3 regions of the Pseudomonas sp. A-B-19 genome follow, and region 1 is predicted to be linked to each of the others. Evidence: predicted binding sites of a transcription regulator. Region 1 holds the regulator's gene; each other region holds the start of a gene.
What was found. Region 1 encodes sigma-54, which starts transcription at its own class of promoters, with help from an activator protein. Its sites were predicted from a motif close to ANTGGCATNNANNTTGCTNT; they were not measured.
Positions count from the first base shown of each region.

Region 2: the regulator sigma-54 is predicted to act here: its motif matches at 2,573-2,592, upstream of glnK (P-II family nitrogen regulator).
Region 3: the regulator sigma-54 is predicted to act here: its motif matches at 2,073-2,092, upstream of KGA81_RS17485 (flagellar basal body rod protein FlgF).

Region 1 covers NZ_JAGYGN010000009.1:186,904-191,973, forward strand. Annotated here, with positions in the region: gene KGA81_RS13060 (HPr family phosphocarrier protein) at 1-153, opposite strand, end outside; gene rapZ (RNase adapter RapZ) at 169-1,026, opposite strand; gene ptsN (PTS IIA-like nitrogen regulatory protein PtsN) at 1,029-1,493, opposite strand; gene hpf (ribosome hibernation-promoting factor, HPF/YfiA family) at 1,506-1,814, opposite strand; gene KGA81_RS13080 (RNA polymerase factor sigma-54) at 1,889-3,382, opposite strand; gene lptB (LPS export ABC transporter ATP-binding protein) at 3,629-4,354, opposite strand; gene lptA (lipopolysaccharide transport periplasmic protein LptA) at 4,354-4,902, opposite strand; gene lptC (LPS export ABC transporter periplasmic protein LptC) at 4,889-5,070, opposite strand, start outside.
Region 2 covers NZ_JAGYGN010000003.1:95,324-100,393, reverse strand. Annotated here, with positions in the region: partial or broken gene KGA81_RS04325 (YifB family Mg chelatase-like AAA ATPase) at 1-686, opposite strand, end outside; gene KGA81_RS04320 (hypothetical protein) at 814-984, opposite strand; partial or broken gene KGA81_RS04315 (addiction module antidote protein, HigA family) at 1,056-1,154, shown strand; gene KGA81_RS04310 (Bro-N domain-containing protein) at 1,166-1,684, opposite strand; gene KGA81_RS04305 (accessory factor UbiK family protein) at 2,119-2,379, opposite strand; gene glnK (P-II family nitrogen regulator) at 2,788-3,126, shown strand; gene KGA81_RS04295 (ammonium transporter) at 3,162-4,499, shown strand; gene KGA81_RS04290 (secondary thiamine-phosphate synthase enzyme YjbQ) at 4,714-5,070, shown strand, end outside.
Region 3 covers NZ_JAGYGN010000015.1:10,418-15,487, forward strand. Annotated here, with positions in the region: gene flgH (flagellar basal body L-ring protein FlgH) at 1-394, opposite strand, end outside; gene flgG (flagellar basal-body rod protein FlgG) at 447-1,232, opposite strand; gene KGA81_RS17485 (flagellar basal body rod protein FlgF) at 1,278-2,018, opposite strand; gene KGA81_RS17490 (sigma-54-dependent transcriptional regulator) at 2,316-3,878, opposite strand; gene phhA (phenylalanine 4-monooxygenase) at 4,168-4,959, shown strand; gene KGA81_RS17500 (4a-hydroxytetrahydrobiopterin dehydratase) at 5,064-5,070, shown strand, end outside.

The DNA of each region.
Region 1 (5,070 bases):
GGCCATGATGCTTTTGCCATCTACTGTGGTTTCGGGTGTGCGTCCTACCCTGATCGTGCAGTCCTTGAACTGGCCGGCGACCCCGACGAATTTTGCAGACGCACGGGCATGCAGGCCCAGCTTGTTGATGATTTCGATTTCCCGAGCAGGCATCGCGATGTGAATCCTTTAGCTGAGGTCGCGGTGGCGAACCTGGACGTTCTTCAGGGTTTTTTGCAGCGCCTGCCCCAGACGTTCGGTCAGGTAGACGGAACGGTGATGTCCGCCAGTGCAGCCAATGGCAATGGTGACGTAGGCGCGGTTGCTGGCGGCAAAACGAGGCAGCCACTTTAGCAGGTATGTGGAAATGTCCTGGAACATCTCTTCGACATCCGGCTGTGCCGCCAGGTATTCGGCAACCGGTTGATCGAGCCCGGACTGCTCGCGCAATTCCGGCTTCCAGTAAGGGTTGGGCAGGCAACGCACATCGAACACCAGGTCGGCGTCCACCGGCATGCCACGCTTGAACCCGAAGGATTCCACCAGGAACGCAGTGCCCGGCTCGGGCTGATTCAGCAGGCGCAGTTTGATTGCGTCGCGCAGCTGGTACAGGTTCAGGCTGGTGGTGTTGATCTTGAGATCGGCGAGGTCGGCAATCGGCCCGAGCAGGTCGCTCTCGACGCTGATGGCTTCGGCCAGCGAGCGGTTGGCGTTGGTCAGGGGGTGACGTCGGCGGGTTTCCGAGAAGCGCTTGAGCAGGGTTTCTTCGTCGGCATCCAGGTACAGCACATCGCACTGGATGTGGCGGTTGCGGACTTCTTCGAGCAGTTCGGGGAAGCGTGACAGGTGGCTGGGCAGGTTGCGCGCGTCAATGGAAACGGCGACCAGCGGCTGTAGCAGCTCGGTATGAATCAAGGCTCGTTCGGCCAGTTCCGGCAGCAGACCGGCAGGCAGGTTGTCGATGCAGTAGTAGCCGTTGTCCTCCAGAACGTCGAGGGCGGTACTTTTACCTGAGCCGGAGCGGCCACTGACGATGATCAAGCGCATGATTACTGACCGTTTTGCTCGTCCAGGACAACCTGATACAGGGCTTCGTTGCTTGCAGCATTACGCAGTTTATCGCGTACTTCCTTGCGGTCGAGCATGCTGGCGATCTGTCGCAGCAGCTCAAGGTGCGCATCGGTGGCGGCTTGCGGGACCAGCAATACGAACAGCAGGTCAACCGGCGCGCCGTCGATGGCGTCGAAGTCGATAGGGGCGTCCAGGTGCATCAATGCACTGATGGGTGAAACACAGCCCTTGAGGCGGCAGTGCGGAATAGCGATCCCGTTGCCAAAACCGGTGGATCCGAGTTTTTCACGGGCAATCAGCGCCTCGAAGACATCTTGCATCTCCAGAGCCGGCACTTCGCGGGCGATCAGATTGGCAATTTGTTCGAGGGCTTTCTTTTTACTGCCGCCCGGCACGTTCACCAGGGAACGGCCGGGGGTCAGGATACTTTCAAGTCGGATCATGGGTTGGGAGTGTTAACGACCGGTTGCGCCCTGGAGGAGGCTCTGGGTCTTTTCCTTATGCTTTTTGAGTTGTTTATCCAGCTTGTCGGTGAGTGCATCGATCGCGGCGTACATATCGGTATGTTCCGCGTTGGCGACCACTTCATTCCCGGGAATATGCAGCGTGGCTTCGATTTTCTGCTTCAGTTTTTCGACGGTCATCGTGACCTGCACATTAGTGATCCTGTCGAAATGTCGCTCCAATCGTTCGAGTTTTTCGCCGATGTAGGTGCGAAGAGGTTCGGTCACTTCCAGTTGGTGTCCACTGATGTTGACTTGCATACAGCTTCTCCTTCGTTGCCAGTGCATAAAGCGGCAGATCAGATGATCTGCCACTGGAACGCTGTGGCGTGGCCCTACATCAACCGCTTGCGTTCGCTCGAAGGCGCGATCCCGAGGGATTCGCGGTACTTGGCGACGGTGCGGCGAGCCACCTGAATGCCTTGTGCCTCCAGTAAACCAGCGATCTTGCTGTCACTCAATGGCTTTTTCTGATTTTCCGCGGCAACCAGTTTTTTGATGATCGCGCGGATCGCCGTGGACGAGCATTCGCCGCCTTCGGAGGTGCTGACGTGACTGGAGAAAAAGTACTTCAGTTCATAAATGCCCCGGGGGGTGTGCATGAACTTCTGGGTGGTCACCCGTGAAATCGTCGACTCATGCATGCCGACCGCTTCGGCGATGTCATGCAGGACCAGCGGCTTCATGGCTTCGTCGCCATATTCGAGGAAACCACGCTGATGCTCGACGATCTGGGTGGCAACCTTCATAAGAGTTTCATTGCGGCTTTGCAGGCTCTTGATGAACCAGCGGGCCTCCTGCAACTGGTTGCGCATGAACGTGTTGTCGGCGCTGGTGTCGGCACGGCGCACGAAACCGGCGTACTGGGCGTTGACCCGCAGCCGTGGCACCGACTCCTGATTGAGCTCCACCAGCCAGCGCTCGTTGTCCTTGCGTACGATAACGTCAGGAACGACATACTCGGCTTCGGTGGACTCGATCTGCGAGCCCGGGCGCGGATTGAGGCTCTGGACCAGCTCGATGACCTGGCGTAGTTCATCTTCCTTGAGCTTCATGCGGCGCATCAGCTGGCTATAGTCGCGGCTGCCAAGCAAGTCGATGTAATCGGTGACCAGGCGCTTGGCCTCAGCCAGCCAAAGGGTCTTGGCGGGTAGCTGGCGCAATTGCAGCAGCAGGCATTCGCCCAGGTTGCGGGCACCGATGCCGGCGGGTTCGAATTGCTGGATGCGGTGCAGGACCGCTTCGATTTCGTCCAGTTCGATGTCCAGTTCCGGATCGAAGGCGTCGAGGATTTCCTCGAGGGTTTCGTCCAGGTAGCCCTGATTGTTGATGCAGTCGATCAGGGTCACGCCGATCAGGCGATCGGTGTCGGACATCGGCGCCAGGTTCAGTTGCCACAGCAAGTGGCTTTGCAAACTCTCGCCGGCCGAGGTGCGGGTGGTGAAGTCCCACTCGTCGTCGTCATTGCTGGGCAGGCTGCTGGCGCTGGTCTGGTAAACGTCTTCCCACGCAGTGTCGACGGGGAGCTCGTTGGGGATGCGCTCGTTCCAGTCACCCTCGTCGAGGTTATCGACCGTCGGGGCGCTTTCCTGGTAGGAGGGTTCCTGGATGTCGGTGTTGGGTTTCTGTTCGGCGTTGTCGGCCAAGGGGTCGGTGTTATCGAAGTCGTCGCCTTCTTCCTGGCGTTCGAGCATCGGATTGGACTCCAGGGCCTCCTGGATTTCCTGTTGCAGGTCCAGGGTCGACAATTGGAGCAGGCGGATAGCCTGTTGCAGCTGCGGTGTCATCGTCAGCTGCTGGCCCATTCTCAAGACTAGCGATGGTTTCATGGCAGGGGCTTAACACCTTATTCGCCGGCGCACACGCGCCATCCACTACAGGGCGCCGGGGCGCCAAACTTAAGCAAATTATATGCCTGAAACTGAAGGGTTTGCCTAGAGCGCTGTAACAATAAAAAACTATAAAGCTGTGTTGCCGCGCTGTGCCTGGTTGAAAGCTGACCCGCTTGTCGGTACGCAGGTGCTGGCAAGTGGTCGGTCAGGTGCCCGGGCAGCCGCCTGGGCACGGCTCAGCGCTTACAGGCGGAACTCATGGCCCAGATACACTTCCTTGACCAGGTCGTTGGCCAGGATGGTCTCTGCGTCGCCTTCGGCGATCAGTTGGCCGTCATTGACGATATAGGCGGTTTCACAGATATCCAGGGTTTCACGAACGTTGTGGTCAGTGATCAGCACGCCAATGCCTTTGGCCTTGAGGTGGTGAATGATCTGCTTGATATCCCCGACCGAAATCGGGTCCACGCCGGCGAAGGGTTCGTCGAGGAGGATGAATTTCGGGTTGGTGGCCAGGGCTCGGGCGATTTCCACGCGACGGCGCTCACCACCGGACAGGCTCATGCCCAGGTTGTCGCGGATGTGGCTGATGTGGAATTCCTGCAGCAGGCTTTCCAGTTCCTTGCGACGGCCGGCCTTGTCGAGTTCCTTGCGGGTCTCGAGGATGGCCATGATGTTGTCGGCCACCGACAGTTTGCGGAAGATCGATGCTTCTTGCGGCAGGTAGCCGATACCGGCCTTTGCGCGACCGTGCATCGGCTGGTGGCTGACGTCCAGGTCATCGATCAGGACGCGGCCCTGATCGGCTTGCACCAGGCCGACGATCATGTAGAAGCAGGTGGTCTTGCCGGCGCCGTTCGGGCCGAGCAGGCCGACGATCTGACCGCTGTCGATGGACAGGCTGACGTCGCGCACGACCTGGCGGCTCTTGTAGCTCTTGGCCAGATGCTGAGCTTTCAGAGTTGCCATTACTGGGCCTTGTTCTCGTCGGTTTTCTTCTTCGGCTGGATCACCATGTCGATACGCGGACGTGCCTCGGTGACCTTGCTGCCCGTGGCGCGACCGGCGCTGGCGAGCTTCTTGACCGTGTCGTAGACGATTTTTTCGCCCTGGGTGACGTTGTTGTCCTTGTCGACGACTTTGGCCTTGTCGATCAGGACGACGCGGTTTTGCGCGGCGTGATACTGGATCGTCACGCCCCAGCCCTGAACAGGCTTGGTATCGCCAGCGGTTTGCAATTGCTCGAAGTACGCCAGGTTGCCCACCGAGGTCACTACGTCGATGTCGCCAGTCGGAGTGCGGGTGATGGTCACGGTGTTGCCGGTCACCTTCATCGAGCCCTGGGTGATGATCACGTCACCTTTATAGGTAGCAATACCTTGCTTGTCGTCCAGTTGGGCATCGTCGGCCTGAATGCGGATAGGCTGCTGTTGATCTTCCGGCAGAGCCCAGGCGCTCACGCTTCCCAGTGCTGCGCCCAGACTGAGCAAAATCGGGAGGGTTTTAACGAGCCTCATACTGTCCTCTTACGTTCGATAGCAGGTGTATCCTGCTTTCTTTCAAATACGCCTTCATTCCCTTGCCAGTCGATACACCGCCAGCGCCGTCGATTCTAACGTCTTGCTCGGTCTGCGCATATTGCTGCTGCGGGAACACGGTCATGCGGGTGCTGGTGATCAGGGTCT
Region 2 (5,070 bases), on a different contig from region 1:
TCAAATTCCGGGAGTTCATCGAGGAACAGCACGCCATGGTGGGCGAGGGTGATTTCGCCGGGTTGCGGTTTCGAACCGCCGCCCACCAGTGCCGGTCCAGAGGCGGAATGGTGCGGTTGTCGGAAGGGGCGCTGTGGCCAATGGCTCAATGGCACACAGCTGGCGACCGATTGAATCGCCGCGACTTCCAGTGCTTCGTTCTCGGCCAGGGGTGGCAGCAGCCCTGGCAATCGGCTCGCCAATAACGTCTTGCCTGTGCCCGGTGGCCCGCTGAACAGCAGGTTATGCGCACCCGCTGCCGCAATCAGCAGTGCGCGTTTGGCTGCCATTTGCCCCTGAACTTCGTTCAAGTCGGGATAGGGTTTGCTGGCGTGGAGCAAACCATTGGAAACGTAAGGCTCGATGGGTGTGTGCCCATTGAAATGCGCCACTGCCTGCAGCAGATGGTCCACTGCGATGACCTTCAACCCCGACGCCAGGCAGGCCTCCTCGGCATTCGCCTGCGGCACCATCAACCAGCGCCCGGCCTTGCGCGCCGCCAATGCCGCCGGCAGCACCCCGCGGACCGGCCGCACTGCACCGGAAAGCGCCAGCTCCCCCAGACACTCCACATCATCCAGAGTCAGCGTCGGCACCTGCACGCTGGCCGAGAGAATCCCCAGGGCAATCGCCAGGTCGAATCGACCAAGTACAGGTTAGTTGATTATCTATGGACACTGGCTGTATGCGTTGGTTTTAGAGGATGTTGCGAGCTATCGCCGGACGGACGGGCAGAAAAAAACCGCCATTCAGGCGGTTCTTTGGTAGACAGTTTCAGGCTCTTTTACCGGCAAGTAAGCCCGGAGGTTCAAGGTCTTTGCCGTGAGCGGCAGCGACATCAAGAAATCGTTGTTGATTGGCTGAAATCTTGCCGCCTAGCCGAAGTGCTTCAGCATGATATTGAATGATGAGTAAAAGCTTGGCTTTTCGCTTTCTTTGAATCATGGACACCTCCTGTGCCTGGGAGTGAGATCGATACTATTAATCGTCCAGGTAAATGACAAGTCGATTGTCCGGCGCAAAAGCTATCCATCCACCTGAACACCACCCCCGAGTTCTGGCTGAATCTGCAATCGACCTACGAGTTGCGCTCAGCCCAGATCGAGCGTGGTTGAACGTTAAATATTCAAAGCGACTGCAAGACGAGTGAAGCCCGTTTCCACCACGGTTTTACCGGGCGTCTTGCCTGCTCCCGCTCTGTCATCAGATGCGGCACATCCTGCAACCGAATCCACGGTTGGTTGTTCCAGTGCAGCAGGCTCAACGACATTTCCGGCCAGTTGAGCAGGCTCAGTTGCGGGCGTTCGGTTGTGGTGGGGTGTTGGGCGTCTCGCAGGACGGGAACGACTTCGTGGGTGAGCCATTCACGCAACGCTCGGTACTCGGGGCAGTAGTGATAGACGAGCATGGCGTAGACGCCGGATTCGCTGATCAGCAGGGTGTTTTCGATGTGTCCGTGGATTAGGGTTCTGGCTGTTTGGTATTGGTCGGGATCGAGTTTTCGGAGTTGGCGGTCGTTGAGGTAGATGCGTAGCAGTCGGCCCAGGTCGCGGGCGCTGAACCAGGGTTGGTTTTGTATCAGGAGGGCGTGGAGGTGGAGCTTGTGGCGGGTGAAGACGTGGGGGATTAGATAGCTTTCTTCCATTTTGCAACTCCGGATGCGTATGAAGGAAGCTGCCTCTGTTCGTCGCCAAACGAAAGGGTGGCAGCTGCGCGCGGGTTGGCGAACCGGTGCATCCGGACAAACCGGCAGACCTGAAGGTCTCCCACGCACAGCCGCCATAATTCGAGATGGGATAATTCCCTGATTCGAATGTGGTCGCAGTGCGTCGGATGCTATCCAGGTCGCCAAACCCGGTGCTGAATATTCAGCTGGGGATGAGCTTAGAGACCGGATACCTGGCGACGCAATCGGACGGCGGTGTGATGTTTTGTAGGACGTTGCCGGGATTGTTGCGGGGCTTGCGATCAAAAGATCGTCCGAACGCGGCCCGAACCTTCGGCGGCTCCTACAGGTGAAGCGTAAGGTCATGCCGACCTTCAATCGCGGGCAAGCCCGCTCTCACAGGGATCGTGGTGTTACTCGGCTGGTGGATTGAGCTTCGCTTCAAGCTCGGCGACTTTCGCTTCAAGGCTCTCCAGCCGCGCCCGCGTGCGCGCCAGTACAACCATCTGGCTATCGAATTCTTCCCGGCTCACCAGATCCAGTTTGCTGAAGCCGCTCTGCAGCAACATTTTGAACTGGCTTTCGATTTCAGCTTTCGGCAGAGGCGTGTCGCCGCTGAAGAGGCGGGAGGCGGTGCCGGTGAGGGCGTCGAGGAAATCTTTTGGCGCGAGCATGGGCAATGTCCTGGAAACAATGCCGGGCAGTGTATCACGCAGTGTCTATAGTCATTTGCGCGGGCCAGGGATGCACGCTTTTCGCGCACGGGGACGGACGGTATCGCACCGTTGTTGTGCGTATCGCGTCGGGTGTTGTTGCGAAATAGCAGTCATCTGCGGGTAAAGGCTTGAAAACAGTAGTTTTTGTGGAGATGGCAAGCTTTCTGCTTAGACCCTGATGACCCATGCACTGATGCAGTCCCTGTGACGAACGCAGTGCGCCAAGCGAAGCGGGGGAGTGTTTCGTGAGGGGCGTCGGACAGGCAGGTCAGGGCCGACGATGCGTTACAAAGCCAGGCACTGCGCTTAGACTTGAGTCGGGTTTGTTTTCCTGGGGCAAGTCCACCAATTCGGGAGAGAGTTTTCATGAAGCTAGTCACTGCCATCATCAAGCCGTTCAAGCTGGACGACGTACGCGAGTCGTTGTCCGAGATCGGCGTGCAGGGCATTACCGTCACTGAGGTCAAAGGCTTTGGTCGGCAGAAGGGTCACACCGAGCTGTATCGCGGCGCGGAGTACGTGGTCGATTTCCTGCCCAAGGTGAAGATCGATGTGGCCATCGACGACAAGGATCTGGACCGGGTAATCGAGGCCATCACCAAGGCTGCCAACACCGGCAAGATCGGTGACGGCAAGATCTTCGTGGTCAATCTGGAACAGGCGATTCGCATCCGTACCGGCGAAACCGATACCGACGCTATCTAAGCCGCCACAAACCCAACGCCCCAGGAGAAAACAATATGACTCTGCGTAAATTCGCAGGGCTAGGAGCCCTGTTGTCCATCGTAATGCCCAGCCTTGCCTTGGCGGCAGACGAAGTGGCGGCCCCCGTCCTCAACTCCGGCGATACCGCCTGGATGATGACCTCTACAGCCTTGGTGCTGTTCATGACCATTCCCGGCCTCGCGCTGTTCTACGGTGGCATGGTTCGGTCGAAAAACATTCTTTCCGTGATGATGCAGTGCTTCGCCATTACCGGTCTGATCAGCGTGCTGTGGGTCATTTATGGCTATAGCATCGCGTTCGACACCACGGGCATGGAGCAGGGCGTCATCAACTTCAACTCGTTCGTCGGCGGCATGGGCAAGGCATTCCTCGCCGGCATCACGCCAGCCAGCCTGACCGGGCCTGCGGCGCTGTTCCCTGAGGCGGTGTTCGTCACCTTCCAGATGACTTTCGCGATCATCACCCCGGCGTTGATCGTCGGCGCTTTCGCCGAGCGGATGAAGTTCTCCGCGATGCTGGTTTTCATGGGCGTGTGGTTCACCCTGGTTTACGCGCCGATTGCGCACATGGTCTGGTCCGGTAACGGCGGCCTGTTGTGGGACTGGGGTGTTCTGGACTTCGCCGGCGGCACGGTGGTGCACATCAACGCCGGTGTGGCCGGTCTGATTGCCTGCCTGGTGCTGGGCAAGCGCAAAGGCTTCCCGACCACGCCGATGGCGCCGCACAACCTCGGTTACACCTTGATGGGCGCGGGCATGCTGTGGGTCGGCTGGTTCGGTTTCAACGCCGGTTCCGCCGCTGCGGCCAACGGCACCGCCGGTATGGCGATGCTGGTGACGCAAATCGCTACCGCCGCTGCGGCGCTGGGCTGGATGTTTGCAGAGTGGGTCACCCACGGCAAACCTAGTGCACTGGGTATCGCATCGGGCGTGGTTGCCGGCCTGGTGGCAATCACCCCGGCCGCTGGCACCGTTGGCCCGATGGGCGCGCTGGTAATCGGTCTGGCAGCGGGTGTGGTGTGCTTCTTCTGCGCGACCACCCTGAAACGCAAGCTTGGTTATGACGACTCCCTGGACGCCTTCGGCGTACACGGTATCGGCGGTATCCTCGGCGCAATCCTGACCGGTGTGTTCGCCGCGCCGTCCCTGGGTGGCTTCGGCACCGTCACCGACATCGCCGCACAAGTGTGGATTCAGTGCAAGGGCGTGGGCTTCACGGTGATCTACACCGCGATCGCCACATTCATCATCCTCAAGGTGCTGGATGCGGTCATGGGCCTGCGCATCAGCGAAGAAGAAGAAGCGGTCGGCATCGATCTGGCGCTTCACAACGAACGCGGCTACAACTTGTAAGCAAGCGCATAAAAAACCTGCCCGGCTTGCCGGGCATTTTTTTGTCTGGAATTTGTCATTGAAAGCTGAGCTGAAAGGTTTTTTCCTACAGGTTTTGCGATGTTTGCGCCGGGTGTTTTTGTGCGGTCGAAGGCTTACAGGATTGAAGGAATATTAGGGCCTTTGTTTTTTCCCAGAGCGCGCTAGAATGCGCCCCGAACGAGCGGAGAACTGTATGTGGCAACAGACTCTGATTACCTTGCGAGCGAGGCCCCGGGGCTTTCATCTGGTAACGGACGAGTTACTCGCCGGCCTTCCTGAACTCAAGGCGTGTCGGGTCGGTCTTTTGCATTTGTGGCTGCAGCATACCTCGGCGTCGTTGACCATCAACGAGAACGCTGATCCGGCGGTACGTCGCGACTTCGAACGATTTTTCAATCGTCTGATCCCACAAGGAACAGACGGCTATGAGCATAACGACGAAGGCCTGGACGACCTCCCGGCGCACTTCAAGGCCAGCGTGCTTGGCTGTCAGCTCAGTTTGCCGATTTCGGCGGGCCGGCTGGCGTTGGGGACCTGGCAAGGTGTTTAC
Region 3 (5,070 bases), on a different contig from region 1:
CCTTGGTCGCGCGGTCGCCTTCATAGCTGGCGTCCAGACTCAGGTCACCACTGCCAAACGGATTGTTGGTGTTGGGGGTGGAGCCGAACAGCGAGGTCAGGCCGATGCTGGCCTTGCTGTTCTTGCCAATTTGCGAGTTGGCGTTTTTGCTGGCCTGGGTCCTTTCGTTCAGGGTGATGGTGATGATGTCACCGATCCGGAACGCCTTGCGGTCGCTGTAGAGGTTCTGTTCGAAACCGGCCTGATAGATCGAGCCGTTGTTCGCCGCCGCCGGCAATGGCGTGCGCGGCAACACCGGAGCGTAGTAAGGGTCATTGGGCTTGGGCGTCGCCGGCACGCAACCTGCGAGCGCGGTGATCCCACTCAGTGCCAGAACAGATACATAGCGATTCATGACCCTACCTCACGGTGTTGCAGGCAGCCTCAAGGCCGCCCCATAGACTTGATTACAGATTCTGCGTTACGAACGAGAGCATCTGGTCGGCGGTGGAGATCACCTTGGAGTTCATCTCGTAGGCGCGCTGGGTGGTGATCATGTTGACCATCTCCTCAACGGTGCTGACGTTGGACGTCTCCAGGGTGTTCTGCAGCGTGGAGCCGAAACCGTTCAGGCCCGGAGTGCCGACTTGCGGCGCGCCACTGGCGGCGGTTTCCAGGAACAGGTTGTTGCCTACCGCCTGCAGGCCGGCCGGGTTGATGAAGTCGGCGGTTTGCAGGTTACCGATCACCTGGGCGGCCGGGTTGCCGGCAACGGTGATGGACACAGTGCCGTCGCGACCGACCGTGAAGGTCTGCGCTTCGTTCGGAATGACGATGGCCGGCTCCAGGGCAAAGCCGCTGGCGTTGACGATCTGGCCGTTGGAGTCCAGGTGGAAGGTACCGTCACGGGTGTAGGACGTGGTGCCGTCCGGTTGCAGGATCTGGAAGAAGCCGCGACCGTCGATGGCCATGTCCAGTGGCTGCTCGGTGGTTTGCAGGCTGCCGGCGGTGAAGTTTTTCTGGGTGCCGACGATGCGTACACCGGTACCCAGTTGCAGCCCCGTCGGCAGTTCGCTGTCCTGGGTCGACTGGGCGCCTGGCTGGCGCTTGATCTGGTAGAGCAGGTCCTGGAACTCGGCGCGGTCACGTTTGAAACCCGTGGTCGACACGTTGGCCAGGTTGTTGGAAATGGTGGTCAGGTTGGTGTCCTGGGCGGAAAGACCTGTCTTGGCAACCCATAGAGCCGGAAGCATTCGATTCTCCTCGTGCGCCTGTTTTACGGCGCGACGTTCTGGTAATTAGCTGATCTGCAAGACCCGAGCCATGGCCTGGTCGTCGTCTTTGGCGGTGTTCATCATCTTGATGTGCAGCTCGAACTGCTTGGACAAGGCCAGAACCGAGGTCATCTCTTCCACGGCATTGACGTTGCTCGACTCGAGGAACCCGGACACCAGCTTGACGCCGGCATCGGCCTGCGCCGGCTTGCCGTCCTTGGTGTGGATCGAACCATCCAGGCCTTTGGTCATGTTCTTGAGGTCCGGGTTGACCAGCTTGATGCGGTCGACTTCAGCCATCACCCGGGGACCTTCGCCCATCGCGCGGATGCTGATGGTGCCGTCCTCACCGACTTCGATCTGCTGCTCCGGCGGCACGGCAATCGGCCCGCCATTGCCCATGACCGGCATGCCGTTGCCGGCGCGCAGCACGCCCAGGGCGTCAACGTTCAGGCTACCGGTGCGCACGTAGCTTTCAGCACCATCGGGAGTCTGTACGGCAATCCAGCCGTTGCCTTGCACGGCAACGTCGAGGTCGCGGCCGGTTTCCACCAGTGAGCCAGGGGAGAAATCGGTGGCTGGGCGTTCGGTCATGGCAAACGCACGCGCCGGAAAGCTGTCACCGAACACCGGCATCGAACGGGCCTGTTCCAGGTCTTTCTGGAAGCCGTTGGTGGAGATGTTCGCGAGGTTGTTGGCATGAGCCTTTTGCGCCAGTGCATTCTGGCTGGCGCCGGTCATTGCCACATAAAGGTACTTGTCCACAATTGTTCCTCTGCCTGCCGGACGTTTGCCGTCCACTGCTGTACTGCTGAGCCATAAGCAATTTGCAGACCAACTTGTTTTTGGCGGCGCCAGGCCCGGCAAACAAAGGACTTTGAGGATTCAGAGGGGATTGAGGGATTTGTATCAGAGACGAAAAACCGGCGGTGTCATGCCGCTTCGCGGCAACGGATCAAAAGATCGCAGCCTGCGGCAGCTCCTACAGTTTATGCGTACGCCGCAATGTCGCGGGTGTACTCGGTCGGTGTAGGAGCTGCCGCAGGCTGCGATCTTTTGATCTTAAATGCTGTTGTCCTTGCCAACCTCGTACTCACGCAACTTGTTGGCAATGGTGGTATGCGAAACCCCGAGCCGCTTGCCCAATTGCCGACTGCTCGGGTGCTCGGAATACAAGCGCTCCAGCACGGCTTTCTCAAAGCGCCCGACAATCTCGTCCAACCCGCCTTCCAGCGAAAAATCGCCAAGGGGCTGACGCACACCATAGTCAGGCAAACGAATGTGCTCGGCCTTGACCGTACCGCCGTCGCACAGGGAAACCGCCTGGAACAGCACGTTTTCCAGTTGCCGCACGTTACCCGGCCAATGGTAGTGGCTGAGTCGCTCCATGGCCGCCGGAGCGAGTTTGGGCAGCGAACAACCAATCTGCCGGCTGGCCTGATCGAGGAAGTGCTCCACCAGCGGCGTCAAGCCGTCGAGGCATTCGCGCAGCGGCGGGATGTGCAGCGACAACACATTCAAGCGGTGATAGAGGTCCTGACGGAACTCACCGCGAGCGCACAGTTCAGACAGATCGACCTGGGTCGCGCAGATCACCCGCACATCAAGGTAGACCTCTTCATCGCTGCCTACACGACGGAAGCAACCGTCCTGCAAAAAGCGCAGCAACTTCACCTGCAAGCGCGGGCTCATTTCCCCGACGCCATCGAGAAACAGCGTACCGCCCGCCGTCAGTTCCAGCAGTCCGAGCTTGCCCTCGGCTCGCGCCCCTTCAAAGGCACCAGGGCCGTAACCGAACAATTCCGTCTCGGCCATGGACTCCGGCAATCCGGCGCAATTGAGCGCCATCAACGGCGACTGCCCGCGAGGACTGGCCAGATGGCAGGCCCGCGCCAGCAACTCTTTGCCGGTGCCGGTTTCGCCTTCTATCAATAGCGGCGCATCCAGTGGCGCCATGCGCCGCGCTTCGCGCACTACGGCGGCCATGACTTTCGAGCTTTGGAAGATGCTGTCGAAGCCGCGCAACTCCTGCTTGCGCACGTTGTAGATGCGCTCGCCCACCCGGTCGGCGCGGTGCAGCGTCAGCACCGCACCGGCCATGGCCTCGCTGTCGTCATGCTCCGATTGCAGCGGTGCGATGTCGGCCAGGAATACGTCACCCTTGACCTTGACCCGCAGCCCGTTGATCCGCGACTTGTTGGCGCGCACCAGTTCCGGCAAATCGAAATCTTCGGCGTAGCGCGACAGAGGAATCCCCGGCACCTCGTCGACCCGCACCCCGAGTAACTGCGCCGCCGCACGGTTAGCCGCGACGATGGAGCCGCCCATGTCGATCGACAGCACCGGAAACTCCAGCGCACCGAGCAGTGCATTGAGCTCCATGTGCCGACGCTCGCTGGGCATCAGCCCTACACGCTTGACGCCGAAAACCCCGGCAATCGCTTCGAACTTCGGACGCAAGGCCTGGAACTGAATGTTGATCAGGTTCGGGCAATGCAGGTAGATGGCATTGCCATGCTCACCACCCACCTCACCGCGGGCCACGTTGATCCCGTACTCCACCAGCAGATTGAGAATGTCGCGCAGGATGCCGATGCGGTTCTGGCAATGGACTTTGATACGCATATGAAAGGCCTGAAAAGCAATGAATAAGGTTTGCGGCACACGCCCGATCGCATTTTCTTTCGAGGCGCGCAGATAGTCGTAAAGATTATGTGACAGGTGGAGAGCTTTTCCCACCCATCAATCTCAACATTTATGCACTGACGCCCAATACGTAACGAAAACTTTACGATTATCGAGGATTTTTCCTACGTACGATGCCGGGCACCTGCTGCAACGGTGCAATTCATGGAGTATTTCTAGGTCCATAGCAGTACATAACAAGAACGAAGTCCCCTAGCAGGAGAGCAGCATGAAGCAGACGCAATACGTGGCTCGCGAGCCCGATGCGCAAGGTTTTATCGACTACCCCGCTGAAGAACACGCGGTGTGGAACACGCTGATCACCCGTCAACTGAAAGTGATCGAAGGGCGTGCGTGCCAGGAGTACCTGGACGGTATCGAAAAACTCGGTCTGCCCCACGACCGCATTCCTCAGCTCGGCGAAATCAACAAGGTCCTCGGTGAAACCACTGGCTGGCAGGTTGCCCGCGTACCGGCGCTGATCCCTTTCCAGACCTTTTTCGAATTGCTGGCCAGCAAGCAGTTTCCAGTGGCGACCTTTATTCGCACCCGCGAAGAACTGGATTACCTGCAAGAGCCGGACATTTTCCACGAGATCTTTGGTCACTGCCCGCTGCTGACCAACCCGTGGTTCGCCGAATTCACCCACACCTACGGCAAGCTCGGCCTCAAGGCGACCAAGGAAGAACGCGTGTACCTGGCGCGCCTGTACTGGATGACCATCGAGTTCGGTCTGGTTGACACCCCGCAAGGCCAACGCATCTACGGCGGCGGCATTCTGTCTTCACCCAAAGAGACCGTGTATTGCCTGTCGGACGAGCCTGAGCATCAGGCATTCGATCCGCTGGAATGCATGCGCACGCCTTACCGCATCGACATATTGCAGCCACTGTACTTTGCGTTGCCAAATCTCAAGCGTCTGTTCGACCTCGCTCACGAAGACATCATGGGCATGGTCAAGCAAGCGATGCAGATGGGTCTGCACGCACCGAAGTTTCCGCCAAAACCAAAAGCTGCGTGATCCGCCGCTTTTAGAATCAAGTGAGCCTGTCAGAAACCATCGCTTTGGATTAGCGTGGTAGCACTGAGGGCCGATTTCCCAACATTCGATTTCAGGAACACATCATGACCG